One region of the Parendozoicomonas sp. 2304DJ65-17 genome, then DNA from elsewhere that is predicted to be linked to it. Evidence: predicted binding sites of a transcription regulator. Region 1 holds the regulator's gene; each other region holds the start of a gene.
The links. Region 1 encodes FNR, which switches genes on or off when oxygen is low (the NO sensors DNR and NnrR bind a similar motif). Its sites were predicted from a motif close to TTGATNTANATCAA; they were not measured.
Positions count from the first base shown of each region.

Region 2: a site for FNR is predicted at 2,424-2,437, ahead of ccoM (cytochrome c oxidase subunit CcoM). Genes of this name have one in related genera too.
Region 3: a site for FNR is predicted at 2,120-2,133, ahead of ACY2RR_RS18270 (YfcC family protein). Genes of this name have one in related genera too.

Region 1 covers NZ_JBYVJV010000018.1:33,144-37,371, reverse strand. The annotation lists gene ACY2RR_RS24245 (hypothetical protein) at 1-136, opposite strand, end outside; gene ACY2RR_RS24240 (hypothetical protein) at 362-1,018, opposite strand; gene fnr (fumarate/nitrate reduction transcriptional regulator Fnr) at 1,515-2,273, shown strand; gene ACY2RR_RS24230 (adenine phosphoribosyltransferase) at 2,283-2,825, shown strand; gene ACY2RR_RS24225 (hypothetical protein) at 2,954-3,454, shown strand; gene ACY2RR_RS24220 (TraR/DksA family transcriptional regulator) at 3,494-3,826, opposite strand.
Region 2 covers NZ_JBYVJV010000001.1:651,446-655,673, reverse strand. The annotation lists gene ACY2RR_RS03005 (MotA/TolQ/ExbB proton channel family protein) at 1-137, opposite strand, end outside; gene ACY2RR_RS03000 (MotA/TolQ/ExbB proton channel family protein) at 134-1,558, opposite strand; gene ACY2RR_RS02995 (DUF3450 family protein) at 1,555-2,301, opposite strand; gene ccoM (cytochrome c oxidase subunit CcoM) at 2,539-2,664, shown strand; gene ACY2RR_RS02985 (OmpW/AlkL family protein) at 2,729-3,421, shown strand; gene ACY2RR_RS02980 (SDR family oxidoreductase) at 3,486-4,228, opposite strand, start outside.
Region 3 covers NZ_JBYVJV010000008.1:61,891-66,118, reverse strand. The annotation lists gene ACY2RR_RS18275 (hypothetical protein) at 1-479, shown strand, start outside; gene ACY2RR_RS18270 (YfcC family protein) at 531-1,934, opposite strand; gene arcA (arginine deiminase) at 2,538-3,758, shown strand; gene argF (ornithine carbamoyltransferase) at 3,910-4,228, shown strand, end outside.

The sequences.
Region 1 (4,228 bases):
GCTGGTACGGGCCGATCAGCAGTTGATCCGACTGATCACGGACATCCTGCATTTGCTGAAGATCGGCATCATCCTCAAAGGACGCTTTGTTTGACTGTTGCGGAGGGGTTCCTCCCTGTCTATTTACTCCCTTCATGTCCAACACTCCTTGTTAAACCTGAACCATTAAATAAGCCACCTCTGACCTTGAAATAGCCAGCAGAAAGCCTCGAATTACCCTTTTCGACCGGAGAAAACAGTAGGAGGTTCCGTGATGGTTAGTATGCCTAACAACACTGCAAGATGAGCTGACAGAGGGGAGAGGAATTAAACCCGCCGAAACGGGTTTAATTTACGGCATTAAACAATTCTATCTTATTGTTTAAGTCCTGCGGGGAAGGGGCTTAGAAGCATCTTCCAGCTCGGTGATACGCGCATCGTACTCGTCATGATCTTCAAGCTTACGGTTAGCCGCTTCAATCAGAAGCTTGTTTTCAGTAATCCGCTGTTCATGATCATTGGTTTCAGAGTTACACAGGCGACCACGTGTAGCGGTTCTTACACCCCAACGCAAGAAATCAACACCCATGGGGACTAGACCAACCGACCAGCCACCCTTAACCGCAGCCTTGTAGCTACCACCAGCACTCAATGCCTTGGTCGTCGCCTCAGAGCAACCAGCGCTTTTTGCAAAATTGTAAGCGCTCTTGGAAACTGCTTCTCCAGTTCCACCGAAGACAGCCCCGGAAATGATCCATGGCAGGTAATGGTAACTAAAGGATCTTATTCCATATAGGAACATAGAGCATACTTCTTTAGCTCCACGACCAGCAGAATAGAATGCGTTTGCGACTTTACGCTGACCAACAGCAGTTGAAGCAGTGTCATCACCGCCACCCATCTCAGCATCCTGCTGAGGGTTGCTAACTTCTACAGTTCGACCAGAGTTCTGCGCAGGGGGCCTAGTGTAATAACCCAGAGTTGTTAGTGCACCTACTCCTGCTGCAACAACACCGCCAATGATTAATGGACTTGGCATAAAAACCTCCATAGTTTTCTAGTGTTACCTGATCCCATAATTGTGTTTGAGCACAAATGGCCCGCCGGGCACATACCGGATCAGACGTTATGAGGCCTTCCAGCCTCCCATGCATGCCCAAAAAGCCCGGCAAGCCGGTGAGTTCATGCTTGTCACTATTGACCGGAGACTAACGAGGAGGTTCGTGAATGGAGGCGGTTCTGTCAGATTCACTAACGGGATTGATCAGGAGCAACGGAATGGCAACTCGGCAGAAAAACGGGTTCTCTATTGATAAACAGCAATGTGTGACCGATTTTTTTTCCGATGGGTTTTAATTTTTTTTGTAATGGCAACCCTAAAAGACACCAAAAAGATGACAAGAGACCATCATTTGAACAAAAACAACAGAAAAAAAACCATTATAGGTATCTGCCACAGGGTTAAAGTTAGCCCCGTATTCCCATACAATAGGCTCACTCTCTACATCAGCCAATCTGGTTCTTAGGGGCTCAATATGGCGCCAAAACTGAACGTACGGCATGCCAGCCAAGTAGCCTGCAGGGACTGTAGCCTGAGTCCTTTGTGTCTGCCACTGGCGCTTAAAATAGAAGATATTGATGATCTCGATGAGATCATCAAGCGCGGCAGACCATTGAAAAAAGGCGAACATCTGTTCCTGGAAGGTGATGCATTTCACAGTGTTTTCGCAGTGCGCTCCGGTGCGCTGAAAACATACACATCCACCAATGAAGGTGAAGAGCAGATAACTGGGTTCTACCTGCCCAGTGAACTGGTCGGCCTCAGTGGGCTGGATACAGATACCTATCCGGTGTCTGCCCAGGCTATTGAAACCACCATGGTTTGCGAAATTCCCTTTGATAAGCTCGAAAAGCTCTCCGACAGTCATCCTGCTCTGCGCCGCCAGCTTATGCGGATCATGAGCAAGAAGATTCGTGAAGACCAGCAGATGAAACTGCTGTTGTCGAAGAAAAATGCTGACGAGCGTATTGCGACATTCCTCATCAACCTGGCCAGTCGTTTCCGGCGCCGGGGTTTCTCCTCACAGTCTTTCCGCCTGTCCATGTCCCGTAACGAAATGGGCAACTATCTTGGTCTGGCGGTAGAAACTGTAAGTCGTGTTTTCACTCGCTTCCAGAAGGCGGAACTCATCCATGCCAACGGTAAAGAGATTGAGATTACCAACGCAATGGAGCTGTGTAGCCTCGCAGGTGGTAAACTGACTGACAGTCCTGAGGTTGTAAACATTCAGTAAGTTAGTGATATGAACCAATCTGCATTTAGCGAAGATCGTCTGCGCGGCCTGATCCGGGCCGTGCCTGACTGGCCGGAACCCGGTGTTATGTTCCGTGACATTACCACCCTGCTCAAGTCTCCCGAAGGCATGGGCATGGTTCACGAAACGTTTGCCGAACGTTACCGGAACAAGGGCATCACCCATATTGGCGCCTTGGATGCCCGGGGATTCTTGTTGGGAGCACCACTGGCTGCAACCCTGCACCTACCTCTGGTTATCTTCAGAAAGCCCGGCAAACTCCCCGCAGAAACAATATGCGAGGAATATACACTGGAATATGGTAAAGCAGCCCTTGAGGTTCATACCGACTCTCTTTCCGCTGGCGACAAGATCGTTCTGATTGATGATCTTATTGCTACTGGCGGCACCCTTCTGGCAGCGACCAAACTGGTTAATCGCCTGGAAGCAGAAGTCGTAGAAGCAGCAGCCATTATCGACCTGCCAGCTCTTGGTGGCTCATCCAAGCTGAAAGAAGAAGGCATTGCTTCCTTCGCACTCACCAGCTACTGATCCCCTCCGAACCAGTCTGGAATAACCGGGCTGGTTTACTTTCCTTTCAATTTTGCCGATGTCTCTTTCTGAAAGTTCTGTTATACCTTTAGGTACAACAACGGTTCTCATCGGAAGAGATAAAAGATATGGGTATCTGTGCCAAGGAACTGCGCACACTGGTTATTCGCCCCACGTTAAAACATTTAGGCCTGTGGAGCCCCGCTGCTGAGGATTTACTTTTGGGGACGGCAGCCCAGGAGTCAGGGCTTGGGGAACATCTCAAAATGGATAACCAGCGAGCACTGGGTATCTACCAGATCACACCCCGCATGCACCGAAATGTTTGGGATAACTTTCTTTCTACTCAGCCGGAACTGGCAAGCAAGGTGAGAGGTCTGGCCAGCCAGCATGAGTTTCTTCAGCATCCTCACGCCGAATTAGCCACAAACCTTTCTTACGCGACCGCGGTTGCACTAATGATCTATCTTCGCCGTGGTAAACCGCTGCCTGCCAACTTCAAAGATAACCCCAAACGGTTGGGGCGCTGCTGGCACAACAACTTTCACAGTAAACCACAGGGTACTGTCGATGACTTTGTCGACCACTACAACACCCTGATCCGAGGCAAGGAAACGAGCCAGAGCTAAGAAAGTCAGATTCTGGTATATGACAAGCTGCTTCAGCGGTTATTGCCCACGTGCTTCCGCACATTTCACACACAGGTTGGTGTAAGGCATGACTTTAAGGCGTGCCAAAGGAATTTCCCCACCACAGTCAACACAGAGGGTGTACTCTTCCTCGTCAATACGCTCAAGAGCTTTCTGGATAAGATGAAGTTCATTGACGGCCTCATTACCAAGAGCGTCTATTACCTCATCGTTTTCCCGTTCCTGAGCCTGCTCAGACCAGTCAGCATTGGCTTTTCGGGTAACATCTTTTTTTATGTTATCCAAACGCGCTTGCAACTCTGCCTGACGACTCAGCAACACTTCACGAAATTGGTCATATTCCCCTTTCATGGTTGATTCCCTCTGCACTTTCCTGACTTATGGAACTAAGACTGGCTGACTTATCACTACAGAAATGCCCTTATTCTTACATCTGGAGCAGGCATCCCCTTACATGATTTATGACTTCTTATATTTTGCATTCTAGGGTTTACGATCAGCGCGGCTGGTGACATATATCAACAACAGGCTGACCGAGTTTAGCAAACCTTCCGCGCCTTCCAGCAACAGAAACGGCCTATCACTATAATGCGACGTTTTAGCAGGAATACCAAGGGGCACATATCACAAGTCAGAAAAGTATGGCCAGTCAGGCAAGGATTGCCGGAATAGGCATCAAAATGGCTGCCGCGGATCCCATATAGTACGCGTGGCCAATGAATCCATTTCGGGGATATTCCTGTTTTACCAAAT
Region 2 (4,228 bases), on a different contig from region 1:
AGGTGCTGGGTGTAGTGACCAAAGAACCAGACTCGCTCGGCCAGCAAAGATAAAAGCACCGTGCAGAGCAGGAATATCAGCCACAACACCCAGCCACCGCGGTCAAGAAACTGAAGCAGATCAGCAACCATACTCATAACATGGCTTCCGCTTTGGATGTTTCTGGCTCTTTCTTAATCTCAGACTGTTGTTCTGTGATCTGTTTTTCCTGGAAATCTGCCAGCAACCCGGCAGCCTGTTTATCCAGAATCAGCATTAAGCGTTTACTGCGAGAAGTTAGTAGAGCGTGTCCGGCAAGAAGCGGGATTGCTGCCAGCAAACCTGCAGCCGTGGTTACCAATGCCTGTGCAATTCCTGCGGCCATTAATTGTTCCCGGCCACCACCAAGGGTCATGGCCTGGAACGTAGCGATCATGCCAACAATTGTTCCCAATAAACCCAGCATGGGCGCAAGAGCTGCCATAAGCCGGACAACACTATGACCTGCTTCCAGATGTGGCATTTCTTCCATAACTGCTTCATCCAGACGCAGTTCTCTCGATTCTGTATTGCCACTTTGGGCAGAAGCCTGCCAGGCCAGCAAAACCCGCCCCAGAGCATTGTTTTCAGACAGTGTGTGAAGGTTGTGTTTCTGGTGATTAACGCGAAGAGTTTCAGCATTAAGAAACCTAATGCGTATGCCTGTGAAAACAATTCCCCCCACTGCAAGAACCAGAATCAACCAAGCGATAGCACCACCGTTGTTGACCTGTTCCAGCATTGTTGATTCTGTGGCCATACGTTGAAGAATCTGGCCGTGTTCAGGATCTATTGCCATTGCATCCCCACGACTTCCCCGAAAGCTGGCCGCATAAATGCGGGTGAGCATATTTGGCTGGCGGGGAGCTGTTAGCAGGCGATCACGATCAGGCTGATAAATTAGAAAGTTGCCGTTGTTGTTGGCCGCGAATGGGCCAGCAAACGTCACTGACTGAATCTGCTCTGAGCCATTCGACTGAACCACACTCACTTCTACCGGCCCAGCCAGACCAGTGTCTTTTACAAGAGACTGAAGTTCGGTCAGGGCATTTTGTAACTTTTCAGGTGAAGGCAGTTCTGGTGATTGGCTGAGCTCCTGGAACAGGGCTAATCGTCCCGGAGAAAGAGCTGTCACTGGAAGTGAGCGAGCATGTTCTGCAATGCTCTGAAACTCCTGATTCAGGCTGTTGGTAAAACGACCCCGGTCAGCCAGTTGGGCATTTTTCTGTTCTGATAATTGTTGGAGAGTTGAGGAGTTGACCTCTTGCTCACTACGTAGTTGCTGATTACGTTCTTTGAGAGCTTTGAGTTGTGATTCCAGTTCAGCGAGTTTAGCTGCCTGTTGGTCTCTCTCCGCAAGGAAGCGCTGTTCACGTTGTTGGTTGTTTTCTCTTTCTTTATTTCCGTTAGCAATGGTTTGTTGCATCAGTTCTTTAAGCAACAACTCAGGTGAGGTTGTTGTTTCTCCAAAAGCTGTGCTCGCGGATAAAAGAGTGAAAAGTACGAAAGTCAGGGAAGATAAAAACCTTATGGAGCTCATTGGTGTTCCTCCTCTGTGACAGCAATATCTGGTACCGGCAGGTAGAGCCAGTCTGACTTTCTGTCATTGCGGGCAATGTCCCGTGCCCGAATCAGTTCCCTGATTTGTGAGAGTGTTAATGGCTGCCAATCCGCAGTATCGGAAAGGTACATGGCGGCATCGTTGCCATCCGGCGTCAGGTAATAAAGAGCCACCCGCCCCAGTCGAACAAACTCAACCTGTTGGCCATTGTTTAATTGACCGTCCCAAGTCGTTAACTTGGATCCGTTATCAAGTTCTTCACGCCAGAGCTTGAGGCTCGCCAGAAATCTTTGGGTGCTCTCTGGAGAATCGAGGGCTGTAATCAGCTCGGCAGGTGTGTTTTTCGGTTTGAATGGGAACTGCTGATCCAGCGGTGTCAGGTTGCGCTGAAGCTGGTTGCTGAAATCATCCAGCTGACTAAGCAGGCGACGGGTATCTTCAATTTCCTGAGATTGCCGGGTAATGGCTCTTTGCTGCCGCCCAACATTTTGCTCCAGTAACTGGTTGCTTTGGGATAGCTCTGTAATCTCTTTTTGCAGAGCCCGGTATTTCTCCAGTAAAGCTCTGGTTTCAGAATCCAATTGGTTAATACGCTTCTGGCTGGCAGCGGAAGCATTTTGAGTGCCGACTTGCGTCGCAATAATGCTCTGTGGAGTCTCCTCCAGAGCATAAGCAGGAAAAACGGCGCAAAGAGCAATTGTCAGGAGGAGTGCTCGTAGCATCGGGCACCTATTCATTATTTTTATTGGGTGTCAGATTCCTGTTCCCAGGAACCCCTAATTCCTTCCAGACCATTATCCAAGGGGGCGTGCGAGGTATCAATAGCAAAAAGGCTGATGTTTTCTTGATCTGCATCAATAGGTAAAACCCGTACTGGGTATATGGTTATTGTGTAAGCGCTATGTAAGCAGTAAGCCAAAAACAACATCAAAGCTGACTGAACAAGCAAGGAGTGGATCATGCCTTTCGAAGCACTGGTAATTGCCGGAGTTCTGACTGTAGGTCTTGTGGTCGCCTTTATGGGGGGATTCGGGTGGTTTGTCTACAAAGACAGTCATCGGAAGCGTGATCAGTCTGACTCCTGATATCAGCTAAAAATAACAACACACCCAACACACAGCAAAGAAGCTAAGAACAATGAATAAATTTATGAAACTTTCAGGGATTGCTGCAGCGGTTTCTGCTGCTCTGGTATTGACTGCTGGTAGCGTGCAGGCGTACGAGGCTGGTGATTTTATCCTGCGTGCGGGTGCGGCAACTGTTGATCCGGATGTTGATAGTGGCAAGCTTAAGGCGAATGGTGGTTTGGTGACTCTGGGGGGAGCACCAACAACCGTTGATGTTGACAGTGATACACAGCTGGGTCTTTCTCTCACCTATATGCTGAGTTCTCACTGGGGTATTGAGCTTCTGGCTGCGACACCTTTCAGTCATACCATTAAAACTAAAGGCGGCTTGAACGGACTTGGCAAACTGGCTGATGTTAAACACCTGCCACCAACTCTGACAGTTCAGTATTACCCAATGGCTTCAGATTCTGCATTCCAGCCTTATGTTGGCGCAGGTTTGAACTACACCACTTTCTTTGATGAAAGCATCAAGAGTCAGCACAAAGGCAGCTTTGGCAACCTGGAGTTGGATGACTCCTTTGGTTTAGCTGTTCAGGCTGGTTTCGATTATGCGCTGACTGAAAACCTTGGGGTAAACGCAGCTGTTTGGTACATCGATATCGACACAGAAGCCACTTTTGATGGTCGTGGTTCCTTTGATGGCGTGAAGTTTAAAACTGATGTAGAGCTCGACCCTCTGGTTTACATGGTTGGCCTGAACTACAAGTTCTAACCTGAAAACTGCCTCGGTATGCAAAAGGCCATCACTTGTGATGGCCTTTTCTTGTTATGTGCTTTTAATTGGAAGGCTTGTGTTGTTCAAAATAATTCCGCACCAAACGAGCAACAGCGCTTCGCCAGGGGCGGGACATTATGCCAAAGGTATGTCTCAGGTTCCGGCTGTCGAGGCAGGCATTCACAGCGGCTTCATCACCCGCACTGTCTTCTGGTAACGCGTCTTTGGGAATATCCAGATATTGTGAGGCTTCCGCGAGAATAACTTCTGCAAGAGTGTATTCATCGGTGGGTTCTGCAGCGCTGTAATGATATGTACCCCAGCAATTGGAGTCGCAACCTATCTGCTGAGTAATGGCGAGAAGTACGCGGGCCACATCTTCCGCGGTTGTCGGACATCCTCTTTGATGGGAGCTGGTAAATGCTGGTAATGGGTTTTCAGAATCTCGAAAACTGTCCAGTAAACGAGTTGCCCGGTTTCTTCCCCAGTGACTGATGATCCAGGACAGACGCAGAATAACGTGCCGTGGGCAGCGCTGGTGAATCTGCTGCTCCCCCTGCCAGAAACTGTTTCCAAGCACACTTTCAGGGTTGGGAGTGTCTTTCTCTGTGTAAGGTTCTTTCTTTGTGCCGTCGAAAACCCGCCATGAAGAAATCTGAACCAGCGCTGCACCTACTTTATTGCAGGTGTCTGCAAGATTTGAGACTCCATCCCGGTTAAAACTGAAACAGCGGGATGGCTCTTTTTGAGCATTGCCGGCAGCACGATACCCGGCAGTATTCACAACCACATCGGGTTGCCACT
Region 3 (4,228 bases), on a different contig from region 1:
TGACCTTTGTTCCAAGCCGCGACGAAGTAACAAAAGCCATTGGTCATTACAAAGTAACTCTGATGGACAAAATCCACCTATTGGTCAGTGAGTTCAAAAGAACTCTTAATCTGGTCAAAGCGTGCAAGGCTGCATACCACCATACGGCTCTGAACTCACTTAAGTTTGATCTTGTAAAATGTCGCAGTGAAGCTGAAGAGTCTATAGAAGAAATCAAGAAGCGCACCAGAACTATGAAAGAGGACGGTGTTACCCTTCCCGAAAGTCTATCTGCTGAAGCCCGAGAGGCACTTCTGGTTAAGGTGAATAAAGAACTGGAATCTCTACCAGAAGAGGATACTGAGAGAGCCAAGATTCTTAGGACTCTCAGAAATGGATTGATTAAGATCAGTGCCTTTGTAGGATTCTGGGAAGACGACTCAAAAAAAGCAGTGACTTTAGCAACAGCTATACAAGAGCTTGCATCAAAGCAGAAGTAACGATAATACCCCGAACCGACTCAGGTTCGGGGTATTAATTTGAACAGATGTTTAAGCCACAGCACCAATACTCAGAATAGCCATCAGCAACACACTCAAAATAATCAACAGCGGCCAGACAAAAGAAAACCATTTATTGTAAGACACCCGACCAATTGCCAGCCCGCCCATAACAACACCGGAAGTAGGCGTAATGAGATTCACCACACCACTGGCTGATTGATAAGCGGTAATCACCAGATCCCGGCCAACATTCGAGAAGTCTGCCAGCGGCGCCATAATCGGCATGGTTAGTACCGCCAACCCTGAAGTTGATGGAACAAAGAAAGACAACACAATCTGAATCCAGTACATCACATTAATAAAGGCAATGGATGACAATCCGCTGACCGCCTGTTCTGCCCAGAACAAAACTGTATCTGTAATCATCCCGCCATTCATCACAATAACAATGCCACGGGCAATACCAATAACCAGTGCAACCCCCAAAAGATCAGCAGCACCTGCAACAAACGTGTCAGTAAATTCTTTTTCACTCAGTCGCCCAACAATACCCACAATAATGGACATCACCAGAAACAGAGCCGACATCCGAGCCATCCACCAGCCCTGGGATGACACACCCCAGATCATGATTCCGAATGCCACTAGAAACAGAAGAAGAATAATTTTTCTCTGGCCGTTTAATTCAGGAGCCTCTCCTTCACTGGAAGAGAGAAAGTGATCTTTATTGGACTGTTGCATACTGGCAACAAGAGACGTGGAAGGATCTTTGCGCACTCTTTCGGCGTAGCGCATCACATAAACAATACACACCAGCAAACCAATCACGTAAATCACCAGTCGCAGGTTAAGACCTTCGGTGAATGAAATACCCGCCGCATCAGAAGCAATAACAGTAGCAAATGGATTAACGGTTGATGCCAGAGTGCCTATACCGGCGCCAATCATAATAACGGCCACAGCGGTGAGGGCGTCATAACCCGCCGCAATCATCACCGGTAATAATAAAAGGTAAAAAGGCAGAGTCTCTTCCGCCATCCCGTAGATGGTCCCACCAAGAGAGAACACAAACATCAATATGGGAATCATCCATTTCTCTTTCCCCTGCAGCCCTGACATAGCTGCGGCAATACCAGCATCAATCGCCCCGGTATGAGTCACAACAGCCAGAAAGCCCCCGATAAATAATACAAACAGGGCGACGTCTATACCGTTAGCTTCATAAGTATCCGGGTTATAAAAGCCTGCGACAGGTGCCAGCACTACATCTTCAAAACCCTGGGGGTTTGGATCCACCTCATGATAAGTACCGGCAATCGGCACATCTTTACCAATCGCTTCATCAAGCCGGGTGTCGTACTGACCGGCCGGGACTATCCAGGTCAGGATGGCAACAAAGATGATAATGGCGACCAGTATTGTGTAGGCCGAAGGAAAGCTGAACTGCTTCATAACAGAAACCCTGCCCTGAATTGCCGGGAAACCGGGAGGATCAAACTTCCAATAACCACCAACTATTAAAACGTCGACAGACGTATGCTTGCCCGGTTTCAGAGTGAGCCTTGTTATAGTCGAAGCGATGAAATTTTGCACAAAACAGGAGGAAGAAAACGCACAGGAAATAGCCAGATAAAGCTATGACCCAAATCAAACGAATCTCGCAAAATCACACACCATCCGTAGTAAGCCCATTATTTTTAAACACCCCTCTACTTTTGTTTATATTTTTTACAAATCCGTCAATTTTAGTAGTCTATGATCTAGCCAAATCCGCAGCGAATTACGTATTTGTGCGCAATGCCAAAAAAAAACGGCATGGCTAATCTATGCACCACAAAACAGGTTTGCTTATAGCCGTTCAGAAACGCTAATGTGAAACTGCCAGTGCGGCATAAATGAAAGCCGAACAAGAACTGACAGTCATATCAGTTACCCACCGTCAGGTATGGCAGCCACTACTAGAATAGTGGCATGCAGGACAGGGAGATCTGAGCGACATGGTTTACAAACAACCGTTCAAACAACCCTGTTCATTTTCTAAACAGGAGATCTGTAATGTCCCGTTTTTACGTCGGCTCTGAAGTTGGTCAACTGAAAAAAGTTCTGCTGCACCGTCCAGAGCTGTCCCTGCGCCGTCTGACTCCAACTAACTGTGAAGACCTGCTGTTTGATGATGTTCTGCGTATCGAACAGGCTGGCGCTGAGCACGATGCATTCCAACAGGTTCTGCGTGACCAGGGCGTTGAAGTATTCCTGCTGCGTGATGTTCTGGCTGAAACTCTGGCCAACCCAGAAGCAAAAGCATGGGTCCTGGATCGTCAGGTAAACGAAAACCGTTACGGTGCCACCCTGGCTCGTGAAGTTCGCGCCTACTTCGAAAGCCTGACCAATGTTGACTTGGCTTCCCACCTGATCGGCGGCCTGACTGTTAACGAACTGGATTCTACTTGTGGCAGCCCGACTCTGGGCATGATGAACCAGACTGACTTCATCCTGGATCCAATCCCTAACCACCTGTTCACCCGCGACACGTCCTGCTGGGTATACGGCGGCGTATCCGTAAACCCAATGGCTAAGCCTGCCCGTAAGCGTGAAACTGTGCACATGCGTGCCATCTACAAGTTCCACCCAATGTTCAATGGTGCAGACTTCCACACTTACTACGGCGACACCGACCAGAACTACGATCTGGGCACCATCGAAGGCGGCGACGTACTGGTTATCGGTAAAGGCGCTGTACTGATCGGCATGTCCGAGCGCACCACAGCACAGGGTGTTGAAAACTTGGCTCGTTCCCTGTTCAAGACTGGTCAGGCTACCAAGGTTATCGCTCTGGAACTGCCTAAGGCACGTAGCTGCATGCACCTCGACACCGTGTTCACTCACATGGATGTTGACTGCTTCACCTACTACCCAGACATCATGAAAGGTAACAACTGCTGGGAACTGACTCCTGGCGACAACGAAGACATCGTCTTCACTCAGGTTAAAGACGGCTTCACCAACTCCATCGCCCGCGCTCTGGACCTCGACTCCCTGCGTATGATCCCAACTGGTGGTGACGTATTTGAAGCTGAACGTGAGCAGTGGAACGACGCCAACAACGTTCTGGCCGTTAAGCCTGGTACCGTTGTGACTTACGAGCGTAACGTTTACACCATTGAAAACATGCAGAAGGCCGGTATCGAAGTACTGACCATTCCAGGTGAAGATCTGGGCCGCGGCCGCGGTGGCGCTCGCTGCATGAGCTGCCCAATGGAACGTGACGGCATTTAATAACTGCTTCGCACAGCATGACCCGGCCTGTAGGATATGCACTATAAAGTTCATACAGGCCGACTGTTTTTCTTCCTGCCGACTTTTCGGCAGGAAAGTTTAAAATCGCGTTTTTACAAACGTTAATCATCTTGTAATCAGGATTATTATCATGGCTTTTAATCTGCGTAACCGTAGCTTCCTGCGTCTGCTGGACTTCACCACCCAGGAAATCCAGTACATGCTGGACCTGTCCCGTGACCTGAAGCGCGCCAAGTACGCTGGCACCGAACAGCAGCGCATGAAGGGCAAGAACATCGCCCTGATTTTTGAAAAAGCTTCCACCCGTACCCGTTGCGCCTTCGAAGTTGGCGCTATGGATCAGGGCGCAAACGTAACTTACATCTCCGGCGGCTCCCAGATGGGCAAGAAAGAGACTGTAAAAGACACTGCTCGTGTACTGGGTCGTATGTACGACGGTATCGAATTCC